One region of the Kocuria salina genome, then DNA from elsewhere that is predicted to be linked to it. Evidence: predicted binding sites of a transcription regulator. Region 1 holds the regulator's gene; the other holds the start of a gene.
What was found. Region 1 encodes HrcA, which represses chaperone genes, less so after heat shock. Its sites were predicted from a motif close to TTNGCACTCGNNNNNNNCGAGTGCNAA; they were not measured.
Positions count from the first base shown of each region.

Region 2: groL (chaperonin GroEL) is a predicted target of HrcA. The motif match lies at 11,533-11,559, and genes of this name have one in related genera.

Region 1 covers NZ_SSSF01000009.1:14,791-24,357, forward strand. The annotation lists gene E7Z53_RS15990 (PhoH family protein) at 1-627, opposite strand, end outside; gene E7Z53_RS15995 (GerMN domain-containing protein) at 917-1,843, shown strand; gene E7Z53_RS16000 (16S rRNA (uracil(1498)-N(3))-methyltransferase) at 1,860-2,648, opposite strand; gene dnaJ (molecular chaperone DnaJ) at 2,645-3,796, opposite strand; gene hrcA (heat-inducible transcriptional repressor HrcA) at 3,869-4,876, opposite strand; gene E7Z53_RS16015 (DUF3097 domain-containing protein) at 5,051-5,914, shown strand; gene E7Z53_RS16020 (DUF4870 domain-containing protein) at 6,070-6,534, shown strand; gene hemW (radical SAM family heme chaperone HemW) at 6,629-7,873, opposite strand; gene lepA (translation elongation factor 4) at 7,873-9,567, opposite strand, start outside.
Region 2 covers NZ_SSSF01000007.1:44,567-58,226, reverse strand. The annotation lists gene E7Z53_RS13900 (MFS transporter) at 1-254, opposite strand, end outside; gene E7Z53_RS13895 (DUF3027 domain-containing protein) at 308-865, opposite strand; gene E7Z53_RS13890 (cold-shock protein) at 947-1,330, opposite strand; gene E7Z53_RS13885 (hypothetical protein) at 1,485-1,736, shown strand; gene E7Z53_RS20825 (helicase-associated domain-containing protein) at 1,740-3,878, shown strand; partial or broken gene E7Z53_RS13875 (DNA repair helicase XPB) at 3,866-5,542, shown strand; gene E7Z53_RS13870 (response regulator transcription factor) at 5,579-6,301, shown strand; gene E7Z53_RS13865 (sensor histidine kinase) at 6,314-7,780, shown strand; gene E7Z53_RS13860 (RNase H family protein) at 7,790-8,812, opposite strand; gene E7Z53_RS13855 (MgtC/SapB family protein) at 8,873-9,580, opposite strand; gene groL (chaperonin GroEL) at 9,731-11,362, opposite strand; gene E7Z53_RS13845 (GNAT family N-acetyltransferase) at 11,613-12,212, opposite strand; gene E7Z53_RS13840 (hypothetical protein) at 12,324-12,542, opposite strand; gene E7Z53_RS20820 (DUF3263 domain-containing protein) at 12,539-12,889, opposite strand; gene E7Z53_RS13830 (SDR family oxidoreductase) at 12,904-13,611, opposite strand.

The DNA of each region.
Region 1 (9,567 bases):
CATGTCGTGCAGCGCGTCGTAGAGCGGGCGCAGGTACGGGTCGATCTTCTCGCTGAGCGTCCCGGGCAGGAAGCCCAGCCGCTCCCCCGCCTCCACGGCGGGGCGCGTGAGGATGATCCGGGAGACCTCCTTGGCCTGCAGCGCCTGGACGGCCTTCGCCATGGCCAGGTAGGTCTTGCCGGTGCCGGCGGGACCGATGCCGAAGACCACGGTGTGCTCGTCGATGGCGTCCACGTAGGTCTTCTGGTGCAGCGTCTTGGGGCGGATCTTGCGGCCGCGGCCGGAGAGGATGTTCTGGGTCAGGGCGCCGCTGGGGCGGGCGGTGAGGTCCCTGCCGATCAGCTCGAGCAGCTGGGTGATGACCTGCGGGGTGACCGCGGTCTCGCGGCCGGCCAGGACCTTCAGCTCGTCGAAGAGGGTGGCGACGATCTGCACGGGCCCGCTGGGGCCCTCGATGCCGAGCTCGAGACCGCGCGGGCTGGTCGTGAGGCCGGGGAACGCCGTCTCCACCTGGCGCAGGGTGTCGTCCCCGGAGCCGAGGCACCGGACCATCGTCTCGCGGTCGGGGAAGGTGATGACGGTGCGGGCCGTCAGGGGGTGCGTGGTGCCGGGCAGCGTCTCAGTCATGGGTCCGGCCGCGCGGGCCGTGCTCTCGCTCTCTCGTGGGTCGCCGTGGTAGGGACGGCGGACGGGACTCGTCCTCACCCCAGGGTACCGCGCGGCTCCGGCACCGGAGGTCGCCCGCCGCACATTGCGATTTGGTATCGGTCACGCCCGCCGGGGCTCCTCGGCTGGGGGCGTCCACGGGCCCTGTGCTGGAATGGTCCGGTCCTCCGGCAGGGGGACAGGTGCGGCCTCCCCCGGTGCCGGCACCGCCCCCCACCCGATCCCGGAAAGCCGAGGTGCGCGTCCCCCCATGGCCACTGCCCGTTCCCGGCCCCGGTCCGCCGGCGGCCGGCTCCCCGTGCTCGCCCTGTCCGCCGCGGGCGCCCTGGTCCTCGGCGCGTGCGGCACCGGTCCGGAGCCCGCCCTCGAGGGCACGGTCAGCGCGTCGGGCGCCGCGCCGGCCTCGTCCACCACGGCGAGCACCGCGGACGGCCGGGTGGCCACCACGAAGCTGCCCGTCTACTGGGTGGGCCGCGCGGACGGCGAGGAGCGGCTGTTCCGCGAGTTCCGGGACGCCTCCGAGGCGGCCGCGGCCGTGGACCCCATCGCGGCGGCGGCGGCGCTGATGACCGGGGCGTCCCCGGAGGACCCGGACTACCGGACGCTGTGGTCCCCGGTGGACCGGGTGGGCGCCTCGACGTCCCCGGGCGGGACCATCACCGTGGACCTGCCGTCCGAGGCCTTCCGCCCGGACCTGGACGACCGCGAGGTCCGGCTGGCCCTCCAGCAGCTCGCGCACACCGTGACCGCCACGGCGGCCACGGCGGGTCTGCTGCCGGAGGGCTCCGCGGCCGAGGTCGTGGTGCTCGTGGACGGCCGGCCCGACGAGGAGGTCTTCGGGTCCGTGCGCCTCGACGGCCCCCTCCGCCCCGACGAGGCGCTGGAGGCCCCGCTCTGGCTCGACGAGCCCCGGCAGGACGAACGGTCCGAGGGGACCCTCACCCTCTCGGGACGGGCGCTGGACGAGGTGCGGGACTGCCGGTGGACCGTGGCCGGACCGGACGGGGAGCGCGTCTCGAGCGGCACGGCGGACGAGGTCCCGCGGGGCGACGGGACCGCCGGGTTCCGGGCCGAGCTCGAGCTGGCGCCGGGCCCCTACGTGGTGACGGTCGTCGGCCGGGACGCCGAGGGCGGGACCGTGCGCGACGACAAGGACGTGGAGGTCGTCCCCGGCTGAACCGGACGTCCGGGGCTCAGGGGGTCCCGGACGCCCAGCGGCCGAGTGCGGCGCTGAGCACCGCCAGCGCGGCCGGTCCGGCGGTGGAGCTGCGCAGCACCTCCGGGCCGAGCCGGACCGCGAGGGCCCCCGCCCCGGCCAGGACCTCGAGCTCCGCCGGCGCGACGCCCCCCTCGGGGCCCACCACCAGAACGATCCGCTCGGCGCCCGCCCACGGGGCACCGGGGGTGCCGGCGGCGCCGGCCAGGTCGGCGAGGGACTCGTGCGCCTCCTCGTGCAGGACGAGGCCGCGGGTCCCCGGCTCCCCGAGCAGGCGGGCGAGCTCAGGGGTGGCGGACAGGGGCAGCACCTCGGGCCAGACCGCCCGCCGCGACTGCTTGGCGGCCGCCGCGACGGTGTGCACCCACTTCTCGTGGCTCTTGGCGGCGCGCTCCTTCTTCCACCGCACGATCGAGCGGTCGGCCTGCCAGGGCACCACGGCGTCGACGCCCAGCTCGGTGGCCGTCTCCACGGCCAGCAGGTCCCGGTCGCCCTTCGCGAGGGCCTGGACGAGGACCAGCCGGGGCGTGCGGGCGGGCTCGGTGGTCACCGAGACCACGCCGACCTCCATGCTGTCCCGGTCCCCCGCGCGCAGCTCCCCGGTGGCCCGGGTCCCCGCACCGTCGACGAGCTCGAGCCGCTCACCGGGCGCGAGCCGGCGCACGGTGACGGCGTGCCGGGCCTCCGGGCCGGTGACGGTGAGCGCCGCCCCGGGACCGAGACCGGCGAGCCGGCCCGGCTCGACCTTGAAGACCGGCAGGCTCACAGGTCGGAGAACCGGTCCTTGAGCCGGGAGAAGAAGCCGCCGGAGCCGGCCGGGGAGTTCAGGGTGGTGCCGGTGGACTGGTCCTCGCCGCGCAGCCGGGACAGCTGCTCGAGCAGCTCGCGCTGCTCGTCGTCGAGCGCCGTGGGGGTCTCGACCTCGAGGTGGACGAACAGCTCGCCCCGGCCGCCGCCGCGCAGCCGGGTGGCACCGAGCTCGTGCAGGGTCACGGTGTGGCCGGTCTGCGTGCCGGGGCCGACGGGCACCTCGCGCTCGCCGTCGAAGGTCTCGAGGGTCACAGTGGTGCCGAGGGCCGCGGAGGTCATGGGCACCCGGACGCGGGCGTGCAGGTCGTCGCCCTGGCGCTCGAACGTGGGGTCGGGATCGACCTTGAGCTCGACGTAGAGGTCGCCGTTCGGCCCGCCTGCGGTGCCGGCCTCGCCCTGACCCGAGAGGCGGATCCGGTTGCCGGTCGAGACGCCGGCGGGGATCTTGACGGTCAGCGGGCGGCGGTCGCGCACGCGGCCCTCGCCGTAGCACTCGTGGCACGGGTGCTTGATGACGGTGCCGAAGCCCTGGCAGGTGGCGCACGGCGCCGCCGTGACCACGGTCCCGAGGATCGACTGGACCTGGCGCTGCACCTGGCCGGATCCGTGGCAGACGTCGCAGGTCTCGGGCTGGGTGCCCGCCTGGCAGCAGGTGCCGTCGCAGGTGGGACAGACCACGGCGGTGTCCACGGTGATCTTCTTCTCCGTGCCGAAGACCGCGTCCCGGAGGGTGACCCGGACGTTGATCAGGGCGTCCTGGCCCTGGCGGGTGCGGGACGCGGGTCCGCGCCGGCCGGAGCCGGCGCCGCCGGCGCCCTGGAAGAAGGTGTCGAAGATGTCGGCGAAGCCGAACCCCGTGCCGGGGAAGCCCCCGCCGAAGCCGGTGTCGGTGCCGTTCTCGTTGCCGGTCGCATCGTAGACGCGCCGCTTCTCGGGGTCGGAGAGGACGTCGTTGGCGTGGGAGAGGCGCTTGAAGTCCTCGGCGGCCTCCGGGCCGGGGTTGACGTCGGGGTGCAGCCGGCGGGCCTTCTTGCGGTAGGCCTTCTTGATCTCTTCCTGGCTGGCGTCCCGGGACACGCCCAGGGTCTCGTAGTGATCGCTCACCGTGGTCCGTTCTGTCGAGAGGTCTGTGGTGGGTTTCGCTGGTGGGCCCCGGGGGACGGGGCCCGTGGGGGCTCAGCCCCCGAGGATACGGGAGAGGTAGCGGGCGACGGCGCGCACGGCGGCCATCGTGGACGGGTAGTCCATGCGCATGGGGCCCACGACCCCCACCTTGGACTGCGGCCCGTAGCCGGTGGCGACGACGGCGGCCTCGGACAGGGGGCCCTCGGCGTTCTCCGTGCCGATCCGCACGGCCACCCCGCGGGCGTCCTGCTCCATCTCGGAGAGCAGCCGGAGCATCACCACCTGCTCCTCGAGGGCCTCGAGGACCGGGCCGATGCTCAGGTGGAAGTCCCCGGTGGAGCGGGCGAGGTTGGCGGTGCCGGCCATGACCATGCGGTGCTCGGCCCCGCCCGCCGCGAGGGCGCCGACGGCCTCCGCCACGGCGGCGGCGGCCGGCTGCAGCGGCGGGGCCGTGCTCGCGGTCATCACGGCGAGGGCGTCCGGCACCGCGGTCAGGCAGCGCCCGACCACGGCGGCCAGCACCCGGGCGCGCAGCTCGAGCAGCTGGGACTCCTCGAGCGGGGCCCGCAGCACGGCGACGCGCTGCGCCACCCGGCCGTTGGTCGGGATGAGCACCACCAGCACCCGGCCGGCGCCGAGGTCCACGACCTCGACGTGGCGCACGGTGACCCCGGAGGCGTGCGGGTACTGCACGACCGCGACCTGCTGGGTGAGCTGCGCGAGCAGCCGCACGGTGCGCTCCATGACGTCGTCGATGTCCGCGGCGTCGTCCAGCAGCCGCTGGATGGCCCGCCGTTCCGGACCCGAGAGCGGCTTGACGGCCGCGATCTGGTCGACGAACGTGCGGTAGCCCTTGTCCGTGGGGATCCGGCCCGAACTCGTGTGGGGGGCCGTGATCAGGCCCTCCTCCTCGAGCGCGGCCATGTCGTTGCGCACGGTGGCCGAGGAGACGCCGAGCCGGTGCCGGTCCACGAGGGCCTTGGAGCCGACCGGCTCGCGGAAGTGCACGTAGTCCTCCACGATGGCCTGCAGGATCTGCAGTCGTCTCGGATGGTTCACGTCGCTCCTCCCCGGTCCGTCCACGCCCCCGAAGATGCCCTGGCACTCGGGTGGCCACAGTGCCAACGGCGTCCAGTGTAGCCCCCGTGTCCGACGGCCGGTCGCCCCCGCGGTTTGGTACGCTTCCGGCTGATCCGCGCCGGACGCGCGGCACCGCGACCCGGGAGGACGACCATGAGCCACCACGGCTGGGGGCCGCGCAGCCTCGACGACGACGCCCTCGCCCGCCGCCGGCCGGTCTCCGCGGAGGTCCCGGTCGCCCCGGGAATGCTCCTGGAGGACGTCACGACCGGCTGGGTCGGCGCGGTCGTGTCCCTGGAGACCATCGGCGGGATGCGCGTGCTGGGGCTCGAGGACCGGAGGGGGCGGGTCAAGGCGTTCCCCCTGGGACCGGGGTTCCTGCTCGAGGGCGAGCCCGTGGTCGTCGTCGAGCCCCGCCGGGCCCCCGCGGCGCGCAAGCCCTCCCGCACGCGCTCGGGCTCCGTGGCCGTCGAGGGGCTGCGCGCGAGCACCGCGAAGGCCTCCCGGGTGTGGGTCGAGGGCTACCACGACGCCGAACTGGTGGCCAAGGTGTGGGGCCACGACCTGGCGGTCGAGGGCATCGTCGTGGAGCCGCTGCACGGCATCGACGACCTGCCCGCCGCCGTGCGGGAGTTCGGGCCGGGCCCCGGGCGGCGGCTCGGCATCCTCGTCGACCACCTCGTGGCCGGCTCCAAGGAGTCGAGGATCGCCGCTGAGACCATGCGCCTGCCCGGCGCAGCGGGCAACGTCCTGGTGCTGGGCCACCCCTACGTCGACATCTGGCAGGCGGTCAGGCCGCGCACCCTCGGCATCGACGCCTGGCCCGTGGTCCCGCGGGGCACGGACTGGAAGACCGGCACCGCCGCCGCCCTCGGGTGGCCGCACCGCACCCCCGGAGACCTCAGCCGGGCCTGGCAGCACATCCTGTCCCGCGTGGACAGCTACGCCGACCTCGAGCCGTCCCTGCTGGGCCGGGTCGAGGAGCTCATCGACTTCCTCACCGCCCCCGGGGCCTGACCCGGCGCCCCGCGTGCACGGGCAACGCCCAGCAGATCGTCACAAAGGCACACGTGCGCGGGGCGGATCCTCCGCCCTCCGGGCCGCTCGGTAGGATGGTCGTGTCCCACCCACCGTCCGCGGCCCCGCCGCGGTCCCACCGCCGAAGGACATCCGTGCCCGTGCAGACCGACCCCCGACCGAGCCGCGACAACGCCGGGGCCCCGTTCGAGGGCCTCTCCCCCGTGGCCCAGCCGCTGACCGTCACCGAGGACCACCAGTGGGCGACCCTGGCGCACTTCGGCGGCGTCATCGGCTTCCTCCCCTCGTTCCTCGTCCACCGCGTCTTCCGCGGGCGCGGCCCGTTCACGGAGCAGGAGTCGATGGAGGCCATGAACTTCACCCTGCTGCCGACCCTCGTGGTGGTCACCGGGATCCTGCTCGCCCCGGTGCCGTTCATCGGCTGGTTCTTCGCGCTCGCCGCCGCCGCCGCGTGGCTGCTGCTCGCCGTCGGCTCCCTGATCGGCGGGGTCCGGGTCAACCGCGGCGAACCGCACCTCTACCGCTTCAACACCCGGCTCTACGACCGGCTCGTCGAGCGCCTCCTCGAGCGGTCCCGGGGGCGCGCCGCGCGCGGCTGATCCCGGTCCGCGCCGGGGACGTCCCTGACGGACGCATCCGTTCCCGACGGGTGCGTCCGTTCCTCGTGCGGGCGCCCCGGCCGGGGTGCCCCCGTCAGGCGAGCAGCCGCCGCACCACGGCGTCGCCGAGGAGCCGGCCCCGCAGGGTCAGCACCAGCGAGCCGCGCAGCGCCGCCGCGGGCTCCACCAGCCCGTCGGCGATCAGCCCGGCCACCGCGGTCCGCCCGCCGCCGGCCAGGGCGGTCGTGGGCAGGCCGTCGCGGATCCTGGCCTCCAGCATCACCCGCTCGAGGTGGCGGGTGTCGGCGTCGAGGATCTCGCGCCCGGCCGCCGGCGACTGCCCGGCGCGCACCCGGTTCGTGTAGGGCACGGGGTGCTTGAGGTTCCACCAGCGCGTCCCGCCCACGTGCGAGTGCGCCCCGGGCCCGATCCCCCACCAGTCCTGGTTGCGCCAGTAGGCGAGGTTGTGCCGGCTGCGGTGGGCGCCGGCGTCCGCGCCCTCGGCGGGCCGGGCCCAGTTGCTCACCTCGTACCACTCGAAGCCGGCCTCGGCGAGGACCCGGTCCGCGAGCTCGTACTTGTCGGCCTGGTCGTCCTCGTCGATCGGCGGCACCTCCCCGCGCCGCATCCGCGCCGCAAGCTTCGTGCCGTCCTCGATGATCAGCGAGTACGCGGAGACGTGGTCGGGCTCGTAGCCCACCGCCGTGCGCACCGAGTGCTCCCAGTCGGCCAGGGACTCCCCCGGGGTGCCGTAGATGAGGTCCACGCTGACGCCCAGGCCGGCCTCGCGCGCCCACCGCACGGCCCGCGGCACGTTGTCGGGGTCGTGCGTGCGGTCCAGGACGGCGAGCACGTGCGGGACGGCCGACTGCATCCCGAAGGACACCCGGGTCACCCCCGCCGCCGCGAGCACCGCGAGGGACTCGGGCGTCACGGAGTCCGGGTTGGCCTCGGTGGTCACCTCCGCGCCCGCCGCGAGCCCGAAGCTCTCCGCGGCCTGCGCCAGGACCGCGGCGAGGTCCTCGGCGGGCAGCAGCGTGGGGGTGCCGCCGCCGAAGAACACGCTGTGCAGCGGTCGGGGAGCCACCCCGGAGTCCTCCAGCACCCGGCGCGCCCAGCGGACCTCCGCCGCGGCGTCCCCGGCGTAGGCGTCCTGGGACACCCCCGCCCCGAGCTCCACGGCCGTGTAGGTGTTGAAGTCGCAGTAGCCGCACCGGACCGCGCAGAACGGCACGTGCACGTAGAGGCTGAGCGTGCGGTCGGCGGAGCCCACCGCGGCGGAGGGCGGCAGCAGTCCGTCGAGCGGGCCCGGCAGGCCCTCCGGCTGGGCGGGGGCCACTACTTCTTCTTGTCCTTCGCCCCGGACTCGTCGGAGGACAGCGCCGCGACGAACGCCTCCTGGGGGACCTCCACCCGGCCGACCATCTTCATCCGCTTCTTGCCCTCCTTCTGCTTCTCGAGCAGCTTGCGCTTGCGCGAGATGTCGCCGCCGTAGCACTTGGAGAGCACGTCCTTGCGGATCGCCCGGATGTTCTCGCGGGCGATCACCCGGGAGCCGATGGCCGCCTGGATGGGCACCTCGAACTGCTGGCGCGGGATGAGCTCGCGCAGCTTGCCGGTCATCATCACCCCGTAGGCGTACGCCTTGTCCCGGTGGGTGATCGCGCTGAAGGCGTCCACCGGCTCGCCCTGCAGGAGGATGTCGACCTTCACGAGGTCCGCGGCCTCCTCGCCCTCGGCCTTCCAGTCCAGGGACGCGTAGCCCTTGGTGCGGGACTTGAGCTGGTCGAAGAAGTCGAAGACGATCTCGGCCAGGGGCAGCCGGTAGCGCAGCTCCACCCGGTCCTCGGAGAGGTAGTCCATGCCCTTGAGCTGACCGCGCTTGGACTGGCACAGCTCCATGATCGCGCCGATGAACTCGGACGGGGCCAGCACCGTCGCGGCCACCATGGGCTCGCGGATCTCGGCGATCTTGCCCTCGGGGAACTCGGAGGGGTTCGTGACGGCGCGCTCGGAGCGGTCCTCGAGGGTGACGTTGTAGCTCACGGAGGGCGCCGTGGAGATCAGGTCCAGGTTGAACTCGCGCTCGAGGCGCTCCCGGACGATTTCGAGGTGGAGCAGGCCCAGGAACCCGCACCGGAAGCCGAAGCCCAGGGCCGCGGAGTTCTCGGGCTCGTAGACCAGGGCGGCGTCGTTGAGCTGGAGCTTGTCCAGGGCGTCGCGCAGGACCGGGTAGTCGGAGCCGTCGATGGGGAACAGCCCCGAGAAGACCATCGGCTTGGGGTCCTCGTAGCCGCCCAGGTTCTCGGCCGCCGGCCGCTGGTGGTTGGTGACGGTGTCCCCCACCCGGGACTGGCGCACGTCCTTGACCCCGGTGATGAGGTAGCCGACCTCGCCCACGCCGAGCCCCTCCGTGGGCTTCGGCTCGGGCGAGATGACCCCGATCTCCAGCAGCTCGTGCTGCGCGCCGGTGGACATCATCCGGATCCGCTCCCGCGGGGTCAGCTTGCCGTCGACCACGCGGATGTAGGTGACCACGCCGCGGTAGGTGTCGTAGACGGAGTCGAAGATCATGGCCCGCGAGGGCGCGTCCGCGTCCCCCTGCGGGGCGGGGACCAGCTCCACGATCCGGTCGAGCAGCGCCTCGACGCCCTCACCGGTCTTCCCGGAGACCCGCAGCACGTCCTCGGGGTCCACGCCGATGAGGTTGCCGAGCTCCTGGGCGTACTTCTCCGGCTGGGCCGCGGGCAGGTCGATCTTGTTCAGCACCGGGATGATCGTGAGGTCGTTCTCCATGGCCAGGTACAGGTTCGCCAGGGTCTGCGCCTCGATGCCCTGCGCGGCGTCCACCAGCAGCAGCGCGCCCTCGCAGGCGGCCAGGGACCGGGAGACCTCGTAGGTGAAGTCCACGTGGCCCGGGGTGTCGATCATGTTCAGCGCGTAGTCCGTGCCCCCCACCTTCCAGGGCATCCGCACCGCCTGGGACTTGATGGTGATCCCGCGCTCGCGCTCGATGTCCATCCGGTCCAGGTA
Region 2 (13,660 bases), on a different contig from region 1:
ATGGCCGTCTGGGTCCACAGCAGCAGGCGCCGCCGGTCGAGCCGGTCCGCGAGCACGCCGGCCCAGGGCGCGAGGAAGAGCTGGGGCAGGAACTGCAGGGCCGTCACCACGCCCATGGCGGTGGCGTCGTGGTCCGAGAGCTCGTCGAAGACCAGCCACGACTGGGCCGTGCGCTGCATCCACGTGCCGATGTTGGACACGAGCGCGCCCAGGAACCACAGCCGGTAGTTGCGGAACCGGAAGGACCGGAACATCCCGCGCGCGGGCTCCGGGGCCTCGTCCGTCCTCGCGGTCCCCGGCGGGACGGTCAGAGCTCCTCGCCCTCCTGCGGCGGGACCGGCATGTCCTCGGCCCGGTCACCGGACGCCGGCTCGCCGTCGGGGGCGCCGCCGGAGCCCTCGGGCCCGCCGGCCGCCGCGGTCTCCCCGGCCTCGTCCTCGGCCCGGTCCTGCTCCTCCTGGGCCTTCTCCTCGGCGCTGACGCGGGCGGACCACGGGACCCACTCGGGCGCTAGCAGGGCATCCTCCCCCGGCAGCAGGCCGACCTCGCAGACCGTCACCGCCTTGCTGCGCGGGGCGCGGGCCAGGCTCGCGAACCAGTTCCAGCCCCGGTACCCGGGCAGGGTGCACTCGAAGTGGTGGACGACCAGCCGGTCCTCCTCCACCGTCACCCGGTGACCGGCGCCGATCTGCGAGGGCTCCGCGATCTGCTCCACCCCGGCGCGAGCCGTGGCGACGTCGGCCACGAGCAGGGGGTCCTGCTTCGGGGCCCGGCGACGACGGGGCGCCGCCGCCACCGGTGCCGCCTGCTCGGGCGCCGGCGGCACGGCCTCGGCGGGCGCGTCCTGGACGGTCTCCTCGGTCACTGCTGGTCTCCCTCGGGTGGGTGCCGGCGGGGGCCGGCGGGTGGTTGCTCGGGATCGGTGGACGGCAACGGCGCGGCGGCCTCAGACGTCCAGGTTGTCGGCCACCGTGCGCAGGATGGCCGCGATCTTCTTCCCGTGCGCTGAGTCGGGGTAGCGGCCCCGGTGCAGCCCGTTGGACATCTCGTCCAGGAGCTTGATGAGGTCCTCCGTGATGACCGCCATCTCGTCGGCGGGCTTGCGGACGTTCTTCGCGACCGACGGGGTCCGGTCGAGGATCCGGACGGAGAGCGCCTGCGCGCCGCGCCGACCCTGGGCCACCCCGAACTCCATCCGCGTGCCCGGCTTCACCGTGGTGGCACCGGAGGGCAGCGCCGAGGAGGGCAGGAACACTTCCTGGCCGTCGTCGGCCGCCAGGAAGCCGAAGCCCTTCTTCGCATCGAACCACTTGACCTTGCCGGTGGGCACGCTGTCTCCCTCGTCCTCGTGTTCGTGGAGGGGCGGCCCGTCGGTCCCTGCCGCCGAGCCACCCTGTGGAACCTCCCATTCTAGCCCTGCTCCGGGGGCGGGGACCGCCGGGGCGCGGTCAGCGGCACACCGTTGCGCTCGGTACCCTGGAGCCATGCCTGCCTCCGACGACCGTGCGCCCGCGCCCCGCACCGCCCGACGCCCCGGGATCGACGTCCTCGGCGTCTCCGCGGTCGTGCTCGGCCTGGTGTGCGCCGTGTGCCTCGCCCTGCTGCTCGTGCTCACGGCCGTCGGAGCGGACCCCTGGGACGGGCTCACGGTGGTGCCGTGGTTCGCGTTCCCGGTGGCCTTCCTGCTGTTCTGCGCGGTCCTCGTGCGCTCCCTGCTGCGCCGCCGCCGGGCCTGATCCGTGCTCCCGGACGGGCTGCTCCGGGATCTCGCGTCCCGCTCCCCCGCCGAGCTGGGCGAGCTGCTCGCCGCCCGGCCCGACGCCGCGCGCCCGGGCACGGGGTCCCTCGAGGACCTCGCCGAGGCCCTGCTGTCCCGGGCGGGGCTGCGCCGGGCCCTCGACGCCCTCTCCCGGCCCGAGCTGGACGCCGTCGAGCGCGCCGTGCTGCTGGGCCCGCCGGAGGATCCCGCCGCGCGGCTGCTGGCCGGCCCGCCCTGGGACCGGCTGCACCGTCTGGGCCTGGTCCACCGGGACGACGACGCGCTCCGGCTCGTGCCCGGCCTGGCGGAGGCCCTCGGCCGCTATCCGGCGGGCCTGGGCCGTCCGCGGCCGGTGCTCGCCGCCCTCGCCGCCCGGCTGCGCGGCGGGGCGCCGGACGCGGCGGGGGCCGCGGCCCTGCCGCGCACCGCCGAGGACCTCGCGCAGTGGCCCGCCCCCGCGCGGGAGGTCCTCGAACGGTTCCGCTCCCGTCCCGTGGGCGCTCTGCCGGACGCCCTGCGCCGTGTCGACCCGGCCGTCGACGCCGGCGCCCGGCCCGTCGACTGGCTCCTGGCCCACGGCATCCTCCTCCCCGTGGACTCCCGCCACGTGGAGCTCCCGAGGGAGGTCGGGCTGCTCCTGCGCGGGCCCGACCCGTGGGCCGCGACCTCCCCGGAGCCGCCGGTCGGGCCGGCCCTCCGGGTGCCCGACCGGCTGCGGGACAACGCCGCCGCGGCGGCGGTCGAGCAGCTGCTGCGCCGGACCGCGGCCCTGCGCGCCGAGCTGCGGGCCCGCCCGCTGACCACCCTGCGGGCGGGCGGGATCGGCGTGCGCGAGCTGCGCCGGCTGCGCTCCGCCCTCGGGATCGAGCACTCCGAGCTCGTCCGGCTCCTCGGTCTGGGCGAACTGGCCGGGCTCGTGCGGCTGGACCCGGACACCTCGGCCTGGCGCCCCGCGCCGGCGCCCTTCGAGGACGCCGAGCGCGCCGACCAGTGGTGGCACGTGGTCCGGTCGTGGCTGGCCTCCGACGTCGTCCCCTCCGCGGTGGGCCTGCCCCTCGCGGACGGCACGGTCGTCGGGGTCCTCACCCGCGGCACCCACGCCCCGGAGGCCCCGGTGGTGCGCCGGGCGCTGCTCGCCGCCCACGCCGAGCTCGCCGAGCGGGCGCCGGGGGGCCACGGCCCCGAGGACGTGCTGGCGCTCGCCCGCTGGCGGCGCCCGCGCCTGGCCCGCGCCCTGGACCGGTGGGGCCCGGGGATGCTGACGGAGGCCGCCGAACTCGGCCTGGTGGGCGCCGACGCCCTGACCGAGCCCGGCCGGGCGCTCGCGGAGGACCGGCCCGAGGACGCCGTCCGCTCCGTGGCCGGGTGGCTGCCCGCGCCCTCGCGGACGGTGCTGCTGCAGAGCGACCTCACGGCGACGGCCACGGGCCACCTCGCCCCGGACGTGGCGCGCGCCCTCGACCGGCTCGCGGAGCCGGAGGGCCACGGGGCGGTCCCGCGGCACCGCTTCAGCGAGCGCTCCCTGCACCGGGCGCTCGACGCCGGCTGGACCCCGCCCTCGATCCTGACCTGGCTCGAGGAGCACGGCCGGGGCCCGGTGCCCCAGGCCCTGGCCTACCTGGTCGAGGAGGCCGGCAGGGGCCACGGGCGGATCCGGATCACCCGGGCGGACTGGGTGCTCACCGGCGAGGAGGAGCTGCTGGAGGCGCTCGCCGGCTCCCCGGACCTCGCGGGGCGGCGGCTTCGCCGGCCCGCCCCCGGCGTGCTCGTGGTCGACGCCGGGGAGGAGGCCCCCGGCCGGCGCCGGGGACCCGCCGGCCGGGAGAGCGGGCTCCGGGAGCTCGCGGCGGCCGTCCGGGCCACCGGCACGGAGCCGGCCCTCGACGTCGCCCCCGCGGAGCCCGCGCCGCAGGCCCCCGCCGCGGACCCGACCCTGCTGCTCGAGGTGCCCGCCCCGCGCCTGCCCGTCCCCTCCGCGGAGGAGATCGAGGACCTGGTGGACCGGCTCACCGGCCGGGACCGCGCGCGGTGCCCGCCCGAGGACCCGCCCGACGACCTGGCCGAGGACCTGATCGACGACCCGACCGACAGCGGAGGAGCCGCCCCGTGGGACCCCTGATCGTCCAGAGCGACCGGACCGTGCTGCTCGAGCTCGACCACGAGGACGCCGACGACGCCCGGCGGGAGCTCGCGGCCTTCGCGGAGCTCGAGCGCGCCCCGGAGCACGTGCACACCTACCGCATCACCCCGCTGGGCCTGTGGAACGCCCGGGCCGCCGGGCTGGACGCCGAGCAGGTGCTCGACGTCCTCCTCACCCGCTCCCGCTTCCCGGTCCCCCACGCCCTGCTCCTGGACATCGACGAGACGATGTCCCGCTACGGCCGCCTGGTGCTCGAGCAGGACCCGGTGCACGGGCTCGTGCTGCGCTGCCACGACGCCCCCGTCCTGGAGGAGATCGCCCGGCATCGGAAGATCGCCCCGCTGCTCGGTCCCCGCATCGACGGCGCCACCACGGTGGTGCACGCGAGCGCCCGCGGCCAGCTCAAGCAGCTGCTGCTCACCGTGGGGTGGCCGGCGGAGGACCGGGCCGGCTACGTGGACGGCACGCCCCACCCGGTCGCCCTGACGGAGACGGACCCCGTGACGGGCGAGGCCTGGGCCCTGCGCCCCTACCAGCGCCACGCGGTGGAGAACTTCTGGGCGGGCGGCAGCGGCGTCGTCGTCCTGCCGTGCGGCGCCGGCAAGACGCTGGTGGGTGCCGGGGTGATGGCCGCGAGCTCGACGACGACGCTCGTCCTGGTCACGAGCACGGTCTCGGCGCGGCAGTGGAAGGCCGAGCTGCTGCGCCGGACCACCCTGACGGAGGACGAGATCGGCGAGTACTCCGGAGCCGTCAAGGAGGTCCGCCCGGTGACGATCGCCACCTACCAGGTGCTGACGGCGCGCCGCGGCGGGATCCACCCGCACCTCGAGCTGCTCGACGGGCACGACTGGGGGCTGATCGTCTACGACGAGGTGCACCTGCTGCCCGCCCCCGTGTTCCGGATGACCGCCGAGCTGCAGGCGCGGCGCCGGCTGGGCCTGACGGCCACCCTGGTGCGCGAGGACCACCGCGAGGGCGAGGTGTTCTCCCTCATCGGCCCGAAGCGCTACGACGCGCCGTGGCGGGAGATCGAGGCCCAGGGCCACATCGCCCCCGCCGACTGCGTCGAGGTCCGGGTGGAGCTGCCCCTCGCGGACCGGATGGCCTAAGCCTCCGCGGAGGACGCCGACCGGCACCGCCTCGCCTCGTCCTCCGCGCACAAGCTCGACGTCGTGGCCCGGCTCGTGGCCCGCCACCGCGGGGAGCCGGTGCTCGTGATCGGGCAGTTCCTGGACCAGCTCGACGAGCTGGGCGCGCTGCTGGCCGCCCCGGTGCTCAACGGCAGCACCGGCACGGCCCGGCGGGAGAAGCTCTTCGCCGCGTTCCGGGCCGGGGAGCTGCCGGTGCTCGTGGTCTCCAAGGTCGCGAACTTCTCGGTGGACCTGCCGGAGGCCTCGGTCGCGGTGCAGGTCTCGGGGGCCTTCGGCTCCCGCCAGGAGGAGGCGCAGCGCCTGGGCCGGCTGCTGCGGCCCAAGCACGACGGCCGCCCGGCGACCTTCTACACCGTGGTGGCCCGCGACACCGTGGACGCCGACTACGCGGCCCGGCGCCGCCGCTTCCTCGCGGAGCAGGGCTACGCCTACCGGATCGTCGACGCCGCCGCCGTCGAGGCCCCCGGCGAACTCCCCGAGGACCGGTGAGCGCCGTTCAGGCGGCGTTCAGGGTGTTCCGAGAAAATGGGCGGCGTGAAGAACGACAACCCCGAAGCGAAACTGCTCGTCGTCGACGACGAGCCCAACATCCTCGAGCTGCTGGCCACATCCCTGCGCTTCGCCGGCTTCGAGGTGGTCACCGCCGCCAACGGCCGTGACGCCCTGGCCAAGGCGGAGTCCGAGAACCCGGACCTCGCGGTGCTCGACGTCATGCTCCCGGACATGGACGGCTTCACCGTGACCCGCAAGCTGCGCGCGTCCGGGCAGCACTTCCCCATCCTCTTCCTCACGGCGAAGGACGAGACCGAGGACAAGGTCACCGGTCTGACCGTGGGCGGCGACGACTACGTCACCAAGCCCTTCAGCCTCGACGAGGTCGTCGCCCGCATCCGCGCGGTCCTGCGCCGCACGCAGCCCGCCGAGGAGGACGACTCCCGGCTGCGCGTGGACGACCTGGTCCTCGACGACGACGCGCACGAGGTGTTCCGGGGCGAGCGGGAGATCGACCTGTCCCCCACCGAGTTCAAGCTGCTGCGCTACCTCATGCTCAACCCGAACCGCGTGCTGTCCAAGGCGCAGATCCTCGACCACGTGTGGGAGTACGACTTCAACGGGGACGCCTCGATCGTGGAGTCCTACATCTCCTACCTGCGCCGGAAGATCGACAACGACCCCGAGCTGCCCCCGCTGATCCACACCAAGCGCGGCGTCGGCTACCTCCTGCGCTCCCAGCACAAGAACCACTGACCCGGCCCCGGGATGCACACCCTGTCCTCCCGGTGGCGCTCGGCATCGCTGCGCTCGCAGCTCATGGTGCTCACGGGCCTGCTCCTGGCGCTGTCCATCCTGGTGACGAGCTTCGTGGCGATCTCGGTGCTGCGCACCTCGCTCCTGAACGACATCGACCGCGGGCTGCGGGACTCCGTCCGGCCGGTCTCCACCGTGCTGGTCGCCGACATGGGCGGGGCGCAGGGCGTCCAGGTGCCGCACGCCGGGTTCCTGCTCGACGCCGACGGCGAGACCCTCGCCGAGGCGGTGCACACCCCGGAGGGCGTGCTCGAGCGGCGGCCGGACCTGTCGCAGGTCGACCTCGAGCACGTGCGGGAGAACCCCTTCGAGCCGACGACCGTGGGCTCCGTGGACGCCCCGGACCGCCGGTGGCGGGTGGTCGCGGCCGAGACGGAACGGCTGAACCTCGTGGTGGCGGTCGCCGAGCCGCTCGACGACATGAACGCGATGCTCAGCGCGGTGACCCTCCTGACGCTGAGCTTCGGGGTGGCGACCCTGTTCGCGGCCATGGCGGTCGGCTGGATCCTGGTCACCCGGGCGTTCGCGCCCCTGCACCGGGTGGAGCAGACCGCCGCCCGGATCGCCGAGGGCGACCTCTCCCAGCGCATGGAGGGCTACAACCGGCAGACCGAGATCGGCCAGCTCTCGGCGTCGCTCAACGCGATGCTCGGCCACATCGAGGACGCCTTCGACGCCCGCACCCGGTCCGAGACCAAGCTCCGGCGGTTCGTGGCCGACGCCTCCCACGAGCTGCGCACGCCCCTGGTGACCATCCGGGGCTACTCGGAGCTCTACCGGCACGGCGCCCTGCAGGAGCCCGAGGACGTGGCCGGGGCGATGTCCCGGATCGAGTCGGAGGCGAAGCGGATGACGCAGCTCGTGGAGGACCTGCTGATGCTCGCGCGCCTCGACGAGCGGCGGCCCGCGGAGAACGTCGACGTGGACCTGCTCCACCTCGCGTTCGACGCGGCCGGGGACGCCCGCGCCTCCGCCCCCGACCGGCGGATCGAGGTGGGCGGCCTGGGGGGCGGGGGCCCGGTCTCGGCATGGGTGCACGGCGACGAGTTCCGGCTGCGCCAGGTCGTGGCGAACCTCGTGACCAACGCCCTGCGCTACACCCCGGAGGGCACGCCGATCGAGATCGCGGTGGGCGTGGAGCGCTCGGTCGACGACTCCTTCAACGCCGTCCTGCAGGTGCGCGACCACGGCCCGGGCATCCAGGGCGAGGACGCGGAGCGCGTCTTCGAGCGCTTCTACCGGGCCGACTCCTCCCGCACGCGCGAGACCGGCGGGACGGGGCTGGGGCTGTCCATCGTGGCCGCGATCGTCCAGCAGCACGACGGCACGGTGCGGCTCACCGAGACCCCCGGCGGCGGGGCGACGATGACCGTGCGCGTGCCGGGCATCGAGCCCGCCGACGACGCCCCGGAGGTGTGAGCGGGCCCGTCAGGACTCGTAGGTGCCCTGGTGGAAGCGCAGCTGCCAGGGCCCCAGCTCGTTGCAGGAGTCCTCCCGGACCCACAGGGAGCTGCGCAGGCTCGTGCGGTCCCCCGCCGTGAGCCGGTAGACCAGGTGCACGGCCGCGGCGCCGAGTTCGGTGGCCTCCAGCACGTGCACGTCCACCGCGCCGAGCCCGGGTTCGCGGGGCAGCCGGTCGAGGACGTCCGCCCGGGAGCGCCACGACCCCGAGGCCCCGACCTCGGCGAAGGCCTCGTGCAGCAGCTGGCCCAGCCGGCCCGGGTCCGACCTGACCTCCGGGCGGAGCAGGTCCCGCTCGAGCTCCTGGACGGTCTCCCCCGCCGTCCGGCCGCGGGCGAGCTCCTCCTCGTGGGCGAGCAGCTCGCTCAGCAGATCGGGGTCGTGCCGGTCCTCGAACGCGCCGGGATCCGTGTCCTCCCCCGGCCCTGGGGCCTCCACCAGTGGCGCGGCGTCCACCGGCTCCGGGGCGTCCAGCAGCTCCCGGGCCGGGGTCCGGGTGCCCGCTCCGTCCGGGTGCCGGGCGGCGCCGTCGAACCCGGGTCCCTCGGGCGCGGGGCGACCGGTCTGGAACGCGGTGGCCACGGCCCGGGCACGGATGTCGGCGGCCTCGTTGAGCTCGTGGCCGGCGTGGCCCTTGACCCACTCGAAGCGCACGTCGCGGCCCGCCATCGCGGCGTCCAGGGCCTTCATGAGCTCCACGTTGAGGACGGGCTTGCCGTCCCTCTTCTTCCAGCCCTTCTTCTTCCAGCCGGGCATCCACTTCGTGATCGAGTTGATGACGTACTGGCTGTCGCACAGCACCCGCAGGGGCTCGTCGGGGCGGTGTGCCGTGGCCTCGAGCAGGTCCAGGACGGCCTTGAGCTCGCCCATGTTGTTGGTGCCGTGCGGCCACCCGCCGGCCCGCCAGGTGTTGTCGTCGATGTACCAGGCCCATCCCGCGGGACCGGGATTGCCCAGCGCGGAGCCGTCGGCGGCAGCAGTGATCGTCATGGCACTCATCTTTTCACGGCGCCCGGACGCCGTGCGCCACGGGTCCTGTGCGCCTACGGCTCAGTCGCCGGGCTCCTGCTCGAGCTGCTGCTGGGCGACGTCGCGCACCCCGGCGACCCTCGAGAGCTGCACGGCCGCCGTGCGCAGGTCCGTCTTGCCCTCGAGCCGCAGGAGCAGCTCCACCTCGGTGCCCTCGGACCCCTCGACCGTCCGGCTCGAGACCACGGACGCGCTCAGCTGCAGCTCGTCGACCACCGTCAGGACCTCCCTCAGCACGCCGTGCCCGTCCTCGTAGCGCAGCCGGAGTCCCTGCGGGGCCACCATCCCGGGCAGGCGGCGGGAGAGCGGGGTCAGCACGATCGCGGAGACGAAGTGCAGGCCCGTGGCGACGACGGCGAGCGGCACGAGCCCGGCCCCGCAGGCCATCCCGATGGCCGCGGAGAGCCAGATGCTCGCGGCCGTCGTCAGGCCGTGCACCACGTCCCGGTTCGTGAAGATCACGCCCGCGCCCAGGAAGCCGATGCCCGTGATGATCTGGGCCGCCACGCGGGAGGGGTCGGGACCGGCGTCGATGCCGGGCAGGACACCGAAGCCGTAGGCGGACACGAGGGTGAACACCGCCGACCCGGTGCCGACCAGGGCGTGCGTGCGCAGCCCGGCGCTCTTGCGCCGCAGCCGCCGTTCGAGGCCCACCAGCGAGGTGAACCCGAAGGCGATCAGCACGAGCGCGACCTGGACGGGGACCGCGTCCCACACGACGACGTCCACGGCTCCTCCTCCGGCAGCTGGTGCTCACGATTGAACACCACTTCCGGCCCCGCGGCACCACGTGCGGGACGACGAGGGGCCGGGCACCTCCGCGAGGTGCCCGGCCCGTGCCGGATGCGTGCTGGGCACGCTCGACGGATCAGCCGTCGATCACATCATGCCGCCCATGCCGCCCATGCCGTCGTCGGCACCGGCGCCGGCGCCCGCGGGCTCCGGCTTGTCGGCGACGACGGCCTCGGTGGTGAGGAACAGCCCGGCGATGGACGCCGCGTTCTGCAGCGCGGACCGGGTCACCTTGACCGGGTCGTTGATGCCGGCGGCCATCAGGTCCTCGTACTCGCCGGTGGCGGCGTTGAGGCCGTGGCCCTGGGCCAGACCGCGGACCTTGTCCACGACCACGCCGGCCTCGAGGCCGGAGTTGATCGCGATCTGCTTCAGCGGGGCGTCGATGGCGACCTTCACGATGTTCGCGCCGGTGGCCTCGTCGCCGGTGAGCTGCAGCTTGTCGAACGCCTTCTGGCCGGCCTGGATCAGGGCCACGCCGCCGCCGGCGACGATGCCCTCCTCCACGGCGGCCTTTGCGTTGCGCACGGCGTCCTCGATGCGGTGCTTGCGCTCCTTGAGCTCGACCTCGGTGGCGGCACCGGCCTTGAGGACGGCCACGCCGCCGGCCAGCTTGGCCAGGCGCTCCTGCAGCTTCTCGCGGTCGTAGTCCGAGTCCGAGTTGTTGATCTCGGCGCGGATCTGGGCCACGCGGCCCTCGATCTCCTCGGCGGTGCCGGCGCCGTCGACGATGGTGGTCTCGTCCTTCGTCACGACGACCTTGCGGGCCTGGCCCAGCAGGTCCACGGTGGCGGTCTCGAGGGAGAGCCCGACCTCCTCGGTGATGACCTGGCCACCGGTGAGGATGGCGATGTCGGCCAGCTGCGCCTTGCGGCGGTCGCCGAAGCCGGGGGCCTTGACGGCCACGGACTTGATGGAGCCGCGCATCTTGTTGAGCACCAGCAGCGCCAGGGCCTCGCCCTCGACGTCCTCGGCGATGATCAGCAGGGGCTTGCCGGCCTGCATGACCTTCTCGAGCACGGGGACCAGGTCCTTGACCGCGGAGATCTTGGAGTTGACCACGAGGATGTAGGGATCCTCGAGGACGGCCTCCTGGCGGTCGGCGTCGGTGACGAAGTAGCCCGAGAGGTAGCCCTTGTCGAAGCGCATGCCCTCGGTCAGCTCGAGGTCCAGCCCGAAGGTGTTGGACTCCTCGACCGTGATCACGCCCTCCTTGCCGACCTTCTCCATCGCCTGGGCGATGAGGCGGCCGATCTCGGGGTCGCCGGCGGAGATCGACGCCGTGGCGGCGATCTGCTCCTCGGTCTCGACCTCCTTGGCGGAGGCCAGCAGCTCCTCGGTGACCGCGGCGACGGCCTTCTCGATGCCGCGCTTGAGGCTCAGCGGGTCGGCGCCGGCGGCCACGTTGCGCAGGCCCTCCTTGACGAGCGCCTGGGCGAGCACGGTGGCGGTGGTGGTGCCGTCGCCGGCGATGTCGTCGGTCTTCTTGGCGACCTCCTTGACGAGCTCGGCGCCGATCTTCTCGAACGGCTCGTCGAGCTCGATCTCCTTGGCGATGGACACGCCGTCGTTGGTGATCGTGGGGGCGCCCCAGGCCTTCTCGAGGACCACATTGCGGCCGCGCGGGCCGAGGGTGACCTTGACGGCGTCGGCCAGGGTGTTCAGGCCCCGCTCGAGTCCGCGGCGTGCCTCTTCGTCGAAAGCAATCATCTTTGCCATGTGACTTCGTCCCTCCTGGACGGTAGACAAACGGTCGACCTCCACGGTGCCCGCGACGGACGGCGCGCACGACGGCGGACTCTTCCCGACGCCGTGCGGCACCTCACCGTGGTGGTTGAGGTGTCACTCCTGTGCCGGTGGCTGCCCGGGTCGGGCCGGGGACCGAGCCATTAGCAGTCCACACGACTGAGTGCTAATCGCAATCTTGGCACTCGTCCCCGGAGAGTGCAAACCCCTGAGCCGATTCCGCTCAGCCCTGCCACTCCTCGCGCAGGACGCCGTAGACCATCCGGTCGTAGTACTCGCCGCCGACCCTGCGGGCCCGGCGGATCCTGGCCTCCTCGGTGAAGCCCAGCTTCACCGCCACGCGGCACATGCCCGCGTTGCCGCTCCACGTCTCCAGGTCGAGGCGGTGGGAGTCGGAGTGGGCGAAGAGGTAGTCGATCCACAGGCGCATCGCCTCGGTGCCGTAGCCGCCGCTCCAGTGCTCCGGGGAGTACACGGTGATGCCCAGGGAGCGCAGCGGCAGCAGGTGCGTGCCGTCACCGGGGTCCTCGGTGGGCTTCTCCGACCAGTACCAGGACACCTGCCCGATGAACCGGTCGTCGGCGGCGTCGGCGATCACCATCGTCTCGCGCGGGTCCGGCCAGTCCCCGGCCGTCACGTGCTCCCGGAGGGTGCCGAGCCAGCGCTGGGCGCCCTCGGCGGTGAAGTTCGGGTAGAACGGGCCGTCCGTGCGCTGCCACTCGTGCTCGCCGCCGCCGGCGGGCGGCATGATCCACGCCTCGTAGTCGACGAGGTCCTCCTCGGTCCAGTCGCGGACGCGGACTCGGCTTCCTTCGATCTGCACGGTGGTTCCTTCCGGTGGCGTCAGGGGTGGACGACGTCGTGGTGAACGGCGTCGGAGCGGTCGGGCTCCGGGATCGGAGCCGATGGGGGACGCCTCGAGGACCGGGCCGGCTCAGGACCCCGTGGACGTGGCGCCCGGCGCCGGGGCGGCCTCGCCCGGGGCGTTGAGGAACGAGAACACCCCGACGCCGAGGGTCAGCACCCCGGCCAGGACGATGGCGGTGAGCTCCCGGGCGCCCACGCGGACGGTCGGCCGGACACCGCGGTGGGCGCCCTGGCGGGGCCCGTCCTCGGGGACGTCGTCGAACTCGTCGTGCGGGTACTGGGTCATCCGTGGTCTCCTCGCTGCCGGCGCAGCCTGGCCACGAGCATCGGGTCGTGCTCGAGGGCGGCGCGGGTGTCGATCAGGACGTTGAGCCGCTGGTAGTAGTGGGTGGGCGAGAGGTTCAGGCGGCGGCGGATCTCCATCTCCTTGGCCCCCTGGTACTTCCACTGCTGGTTCTCGAGCGAGAGGATCTCGCGGTCCACGGCGTCCAGGCCGGTCCCCTCGCCGGGGTCTTCCCCGCCGGGGGCGGCCTCCCCGTCCGGCACCGGCTCCGCGCCGGGTGCAGCCTCCTCGGCCGACACCGGCTCCGCGCCGAGGGCGTCGTCGTCGTCGGGCCGGGCGACCTCGGGCACCGCGTCCTCGCCGGTCACCGCGACTCGGCCCGCGGCCGCAGGGAGAGGGTGGTCAGCTGCGCGTCCTCGCCCGCGTCCACGACGGCGCGCACCGCCGCGGCCACGGACTCCGGCCGGAGGTAGCGCTCCGGGACGTACTCGTGGCCCAGGCCCGCCTGGATGTCCCGCTGCATCTGCGTGTCGACCGGGCCGGGGTGCACCGAGCTGACCACGACGCCGTCGGCCTCGACCTCCTGGCGGAGCGAGTCGGCGAGCGCGCGCAGGGCGAACTTCGAGGCGGCGTAGACGGCGTCCCCGGCGCGGGCGTTGAGCCCCGAGCCGGAGTTGAGGAACACGACCTTCCCCCGCGCCGCTCGCAGGGCCGGCAGCAGGAGCCGGGTCAGCTCCGCGGGGACCACCACGTTGAGCTCGAGCTGCGCCCGCCAGTCCGCCACGGAGGCGGCCTCCACCGTGGTGCGCCCGGCCACGGCCGCCGAGTGCACCAGGACGTCGACCCGGTCCAGGCCGGCCACCACGGACGGCAGGGCCGCGACGTCGGTCAGGTCGGCGGCGCGGACGGTGACGTGCGGGAGGCCGGAGAGCTCGGCCAGCCGGCCGGCGTCGCGGCCCAGGGCCAGGACGTCGTGGTCGCGGGCGAGGTCCACCACGCACGCGCGGCCGATGCCTCCGGTGGCCCCGGTGACGACGGCGAGGGGTCGGGTCTCGGTGGAGGAAGCGCTCATGCGCCCACTCTAGCCAGTCCGCCGCCGGTCCCGCCCGACCAGGACGGAA